Regions from separate parts of the Mesorhizobium sp. M0833 genome, predicted to be linked through region 2. Evidence: riboswitches for the same ligand, from Rfam matches in the RefSeq annotation. Region 2 holds a riboswitch; the other holds the start of a gene.

Region 1 (3,402 bases), on a different contig from region 2:
AAGGCGAGGCCGGACAGCTGCTCGCCGAAATGCTGTACCATGTCGTTTCGTTCGAACTCACCGTGCACCAGCACGTCCAGCCCGATCTCTTCCTGCCAGCGAATTGCAGCCTCGATCTCCTTCTTCAGGAAGGTCTCGTAGTCGACATAGCTCAGCTGGCCCTTCGCATGAGCGGCCCGCGCCCTGCGTACCTGCGGCGTCTGCGGGAAGGATCCGATGGTCGTCGTCGGGAACGGCGGCAGCCCGAGCGTGCCGGCCTGGACTCTGGAGCGCTCGGCAAAAGCGCTCTCTCGTCGCTTCATGCTGTCGTCAATGCTGGCGATCCGCCCCTCAACAAGCGGGTCATGGATCTTCGTGGATGTCACGCGGGTGGCGGCAGCCTCGGCAGACGCTTTCAACGCGCCTGCCACCGCATCCCTGCCTTGGGACAGGGCCCGGGCCAGCAACACCAACTCGTCGGTCTTCTGGGCCGCGAAGGCGAGCCACGACCTGATGTCCGCGTCGAGTTCCGTCTCCATGCGCAGGTCAATCGGCACATGCAGCATCGAGCAAGAAGGCGCGATCTCGACGCGGTCCAAGGGCCAGCCGGCGACGATCGGTTTGATGCGGTCGAGAATGGCGGGCAGGTTCGCACGCCAGACGTTGCGGCCATCGATCAAGCCAAGCGAGAGCACCAGATCCTTCGGTGCGAGCCGACCCACCGTTTCCAGCTGCTGGGGAGCGCGCACGAGATCAATATGCAGCCCGGCCAGGGGCAGAGAAACCGCGGTTTCGAGATTGTCTCCCAGCGGCCCGAAATAGGTAGCCAGCATGATCTTCAGCTCGGGCGCGGCTTTCGACAGCTGGCCATAGGCGAATTCGAACGCAGCTCGTTCGTTCGGGTTCAGATCGAGGACAAGCGCTGGCTCATCGATCTGCACCCAGTCGGCTCCCGACAGCTTCAGCCTCTGCAGGAGTTGCTCGTAGACGGGCAGCAGCCGCGGCAGGAGCGCGATGGGATCGAATCCCTCGGCAGGCGATTTCGCCAGCTTGAGGAAGGTGACCGGTCCAAGGATGACTGGGCGTGTGTGAATGCCGAGGGCTTTAGCCTCGAGGAAGTAATCAACCGGCTTCGTCGACGAAAGAGCGAACGTTTGATCATCGTTTAGTTCCGGCACAATGTAGTGATAGTTGGTGTCAAACCACTTGGTCATTTCCATCGCGCTTACACTAGGCCCACGAGCCGCCTGCTGGTGACCAGCGTGTCGACAATCCTCCGTCTGACCCTGGTTGCCCCGCGCCATTGCGAAGTAGATGTCAAGTGGAACCTCGCCGCTATTCCAGCCGTAACGGGATGGGACGGCGCCGACCATGGCTGCGGTGTCGAGCACATGGTCGTAGAGCGAGAAGTCGTTCGACGGGATTTTCGACACGCCGCGATCGTGCTGCTCCTCCCAGCTAGCGGCACGGAGCGCCTTCGCGGTCGTGAGAAGGTCGGCAGCGGACGATTTTCCGGACCAGTAGCTTTCAAGCGCGAATTTCAGTTCTCGCCGACGACCGAAGCGGGGCACGCCGAGCGTTGCTACAGGAATTTGCTGAGAGACAGTCATGCCAGACCCCGATGGTTGGGGCGTCGGTGACAAGGAAGGCGCTAGCAGGCCGGCACGAACGCTAGGCTGCAGCGGCCACCGAGACACCCCGCCGTGGACGTAATTCGCCGTGGCAGGTCTCCTGGCTCGCGGGGTCATAGCCTCTACCCGTCTTCCCAAGGCTATTCGCCTCAGTGACATGAGTGGGGTTGGCTCGCCGCTAACAGTTGCGGGGGCAGCGCCGGCATCGCACCGGCTTCCCTCTTAGCTCCGCTGCGGCAGCGCCGTACGGAGAACCACGACGCGGGAGACAATTACAGCAGTTCGCTTCTTTGTCAACGCCGCATAAAGAAATGTTTATGTCGTTATGTTAAATTTCCGTTGGCATATTCCAAAGGTCGCCTCGAAAGCGAAAACTGTGGAAACCTTGAGCGGCCGGTAAATCAAAGCAATGACGCACGGCGGCCTTGTCCAGGAGGATAGGAGTTCGCCGGCTGCCGGCAGCAAACATACCGCCAAGCGCCGTGGTGCTGCTTAGCGCATCATGCGAACCACCTCGGCGTCGAACTTCGGCTCCGAGGTTCCGACCGCTTCGTTGGTGATCTGCTCGCGACCATATTCGGCTCAATGGCGAGGCTGTTGCCCATGTGGAAGCTGTTGGCCGTGATGCCCTCGGTGATCTGACACAACGATTTCGGGGGGAGCACACCGAGGCCAGGCGCAGCGGCGTGTTGCGAAGTGATCGAGGCCAATGTCTCGAACTGCTTGTTCGCAGCCCACCGGCTCAAGGTAACCCGGCTCAAACCACCGGGCCGGCTCAAGTCCTGTCCAAATGAGGCCTGAGCGGCAAATCGTCGTGCACGCGCACGGTTTGGCGTTCGATCTTGTGATGCGTCTTGGGCGGACAATCGCCACGGTGCAGCGCGCAGAAGCGGTCCCCAATTGGGAAGCCGAGGGCGGTGAGGGCAAGCCAGCGCCACAGGCGGAAGGGGACTTGGACCTGTTTGCCCTGCTGGACCACAAGTTCGCGACACAGGGCCTCAAGGAGAAGACCAAGAGTGATTATGCGCGGGACCTCGCCAAATTCATCAAAAGCAGCGGGCAGTCAAAGTTCGGCGCCGATTGACATGGAGATAGCCATCGCGGCGGACCGCCCAGGCGGACCGCAAGCCGGAATACAACCGGGTGCAGGCGGCCAAGCTCGTCCACAAGATGGCGTCGGGCACACACCGGCGATGGGAGAGCGGACCGTGGAGTGCAGGAACTTCACGCCTATCCACGCTCCCGTGGACGTGTCCTGCAGCACATCGGCAGCGATATTGAGGAGGCAGTTGAGCTTCTGGTCGAGCACTCTTACCTGCCACTACCTACGCTTAACGTCATCTCGTACTGAAAACGCACCACGCAAGGTCGAGATGTAACATGCGCCCTTCGTGGATGGTTCTAAGCTTCCTCGGGCGCGGTTAATCTGTGATAACGGTCGCTTGGAACCTCCATCACCGCGACGCGATCAAGGTTGGCGTATCGCGCTCGGTAGTAACCTTCTTCCTCCACTTCGGCGAAACTACACTGGGGAACGTCAAAGGTCGCAGCTTCCAATCCGAAGAAAGTCGTAGCGGTTTCTTCATCCAAGAAGTTCCACTCATCTTCTCCGTCGTCATACGTGACGCGAACATAGGAGGCCATGCGCACGGCTTCCTGATCACCCATCTCTGCGATGATGGCATCGCATTCTTTCTTCAGCTTTCCTGAAACCTCACCCTTATCCCAGTCATCCAAAGCCCGATAGATTTCTGGATGATAATACTCTGGCATCTCCTCTACATCGTCACCG
Region 2 (3,402 bases):
CTGTCCGGCATCATCAGGATACCCGCATTGATGAAGGAAAAAATCTCGCTTCGCATGGCCCGCCGCATCGCGCTGGCGGCACAGGGATTCAATGACCCCCGACCCGCCGGTACACCCGACCGCCGACATCTGGCCCGCGTGCTTGCCCGTACCGGCCTGCTGCAGATCGATTCCGTCAGCGCCGTGGTGCGCGCCCACTACATGCCGCTCTATTCGCGGCTTGGCCCCTACAAGCTGGCGCTGCTCGACGACGCCGCCATAACGCGCAAGCGGATGGTCTTTGAATATTGGGCGCACGAAGCCTCCTTCCTGCCGGTCGAGACCTATCCGCTGATGCGCTGGCGCATGCAGCGGGCCGAGCGCGGCGAGGAAATGTACAGCGGACTGGCCAAATGGGGCCGCGAGCACGCCGCCTATATCGAGGAGATCTATCGCCAGGTCGTCGATCACGGCCCGATCGCCGCTTCAGCCCTCGAAGGCCAAAAGGGCAATGGTGGCTGGTGGGGCTGGAGCCATGCCAAGCACGCCTTCGAATGGCTGTTCTGGGCCGGCCGCATCACCACAGCGCATCGCCGCGGCTTCGAGCGGTTCTACGATCTGCCGGAGCGCGTACTGCCGCCGGCGGTACTCGCTCTGCCGGTTCCTTGCCCCGAGGATGCGCACCGCGAATTGCTGCGTATCTCCGCCCGCGCCCATGGCGTCGCCACGGCAGGCGATCTGCGCGACTATTTCCGCCTCTCGCCCGCCGATATCAAGGGTCGCATCGAGGAGCTGGTCGAGGCTGGCGAGCTGTTGCCGGTGAGCGTCGACGGCTGGAGCAAAACAGCCTATCTCCACAAGAACGCCCGTTTGCCGCGCCGGACCGAGGCGCGCGCCTTGCTTGCGCCGTTCGATCCCGTGGTCTTCGAGCGGTCGCGCACCGAGCGGTTGTTCGACTTCCACTACCGCATCGAGATCTACACGCCGGCCGAAAAGCGCCGCTATGGCTATTATGTGCTGCCGTTCCTGCTCGGCGACAGCATCGTCGGGCGCGTCGACCTCAGGGCCGACCGTCCGGCCGGCGTATTGCGCGTCCATGCCGCCTATGCGGAGCCCGGCGCCCCGCCGCAAACCGCCGCCGAGCTTTTCGAAGAATTGAAGCAGATGCAGGGCTGGCTCGGGCTTGAGCGCATCGAGGTGACAGTTGCCGGTGATCTTGGGCCGGCGCTGGCCGACATTGCCGCGTCGTAGACGTGCGTTGACACGACTGCCTCCACAAGCCTAAATCCGTTTCAGACGGTCCCCTGCCCGCAACGGCAGGGGCCAAGAGGGAATGCGGTGCGAAATCTCGATTTCAAATCCGCGGCTGTCCCCGCAACTGTAAGCGACGAGCCAAGGCCGAAAACCACTGGGATATTCCCGGGAAGGCGGCACCAAGGCGATGACCCGCGAGCCAGGAGACCTGCCGTCTAGGACATAAGAATCCGATCGCCTGGCGGGTTTTCCGGGCAAGGAGCCTGATTTGGAACGCGACAGCAGTTTTTCGGCTGAGACAGCGGATTTATTGTCCGGCCCTGACGATTCCCTGGCCGGCGTTACCGTCATCGTCTGCTCTTCCTGCCGTGACGAGACCGGTTCGGACGCTCATCCCCGCGCCGGCGAACTGCTCGCCGAGGACACGCGCCGCGCCGCTTCCGGCGAAAACATCAAAATCCGCACCGTCGAATGCCTCGGCAATTGCAAGCGCCGGCTCAGCGCCGCCATGCTGCGCGACGGCTGCTGGAGTTACGTCTTCGGCGACCTGACCGCGACCAGCGGCGCCGATCTCGTGACCGGCGCAAAGCTCTTCGCCACCTCGACGGATGGGCTCATTCCGTGGCGCGGCCGTCCCGATTGCCTGAAGCGCGGTCTGGTTGCCCGCATCCCTCCCCTCGACCTTTTGAAGGACTTGATATGACCGCTGCCTCCCTTTCGCGCGTCCCCTGCACCGTCGTTACCGGATTTCTCGGCGCCGGCAAGACGACATTGATCCGCCATTTGCTCGAGAACGCCAAAGGCAAGCGGCTGGCCATCATCGTCAACGAGTTCGGCGACATCGGCATCGACGGCGAGATCCTGAAGGGCTGCGGCATCGACACCTGCCCCGAGGAAAACATCGTCGAGCTGGCCAATGGCTGCATCTGCTGCACTGTCGCCGACGATTTCGTCCCGGCGCTCGACCAGATCCTGTCGCTGATGCCGAGGGTCGACCATGTCCTGATCGAGACGTCCGGGCTGGCCCTGCCCAAGCCGCTGGTCCAGGCCTTCCAGTGGCCGTCGGTCAAGAGCCGGGTGACCGTCGACGGCGTCATCGCCGTCGTCGACGGACCGGCGCTGGCTGATGGCCGCGTCGCCAACGACATGGACGCCCTGCAGGCGCAGCGCGCGCAAGACGAGACGCTCGAACACGACGATCCGGTCGAGGAAGTATTCGAGGACCAGCTCGCTTGCGCCGACCTGATCATCCTGTCGAAGAGCGACCTGATGGACGCAGCCGGCTCGGCCCGTGCCAATGCCGTCATCGGCAAGCATGTTGCGCGGGCGGTGAAGATCGTGCCGACTTCGCAAGGCAAGGTCGATCCGTCGGTGCTGCTCGGCCTCGGCCTCGCCGTCGAGGACGACATCGAGAACCGCAAGACCCATCACGACGACGAGCTCGACCACGAACATGACGATTTTGACTCGTTCGTCATCGACATCGCGTCGGTGTCCAACCCGGACGAGCTCGCACAACGCGTCGCCACGGCGGCGGAGGAAGAAAACGTGTTGCGCGTCAAGGGCTTCGTCGAGGTTGGCGGCAAGCCGATGCGGCTCCTGCTGCAGGCTGTCGGTCCGCGCGTCAACCATTATTACGACCGCGCCTGGACGGCTGACGACGACCGCCGCTCGCGCCTCGTCGTCATAGGCCTGAAAGGGCTGAACCGCCCGGCGATAGAGCGTATCCTCGCCGGCTGACCCCAGGTACGAGCCGCGATGCACATCCTCACCACCACATCCGCCTCGCTCGACGATCTCGCCGAGCCTGTCGATCTCAGGCAAACGCCTGCGGATGTCGTGGCCCTGTCCTTCACCGACAGCGACCTGGCCGGGCTGGCGGCGGCGTGGAAGGCGGATGCGGACCGCCTGCCGTCGATGCGGCTCGCCGCCTTGCGTGACCTGCGCCATCCGATGTCCGTCGACCTCTGGACCGAGAGCGTCGCCCGCCATGCCAAGGTCATTCTGGTCCGCATCCTCGGCGGCTACGAGTGGTGGCGCTATGGCTGCGACCAGCTCGCCTCGACCGCCCGAGCGCGCGGCATAAAACTGGCGCTGCTACCAGGCGAGAGCCACGACGAGGATTTGCGACTGATCGAAGGCTCGACGCTGCCGCGCGAGGAGTTGGAC

What was found. A riboswitch is a leader RNA that binds a small molecule or an ion and turns the genes downstream of it on or off. The one in region 2 is predicted to bind cobalamin.
Region 1: linked by a shared signal. The riboswitch ahead of metE (5-methyltetrahydropteroyltriglutamate--homocysteine S-methyltransferase) and the one ahead of NKH98_RS06505 (DUF1636 family protein) in region 2 are both predicted to bind cobalamin.

Annotation. Positions count from the first base shown of each region.
Region 1 is NZ_JAMYOQ010000025.1:39,583-42,984, forward strand. Features, by position in the region: gene metE (5-methyltetrahydropteroyltriglutamate--homocysteine S-methyltransferase) at 1-1,589, opposite strand, end outside; cobalamin riboswitch at 1,684-1,884, opposite strand; gene NKH98_RS24250 (hypothetical protein) at 2,440-2,694, shown strand; gene NKH98_RS24255 (helix-turn-helix transcriptional regulator) at 3,012-3,402, opposite strand, start outside.
Region 2 is NZ_JAMYOQ010000004.1:114,878-118,279, forward strand. Features, by position in the region: gene NKH98_RS06500 (winged helix-turn-helix domain-containing protein) at 31-1,230, shown strand; cobalamin riboswitch at 1,260-1,463, shown strand; gene NKH98_RS06505 (DUF1636 family protein) at 1,502-1,936, shown strand; gene cobW (cobalamin biosynthesis protein CobW) at 1,933-2,973, shown strand; gene cobN (cobaltochelatase subunit CobN) at 2,992-3,402, shown strand, end outside.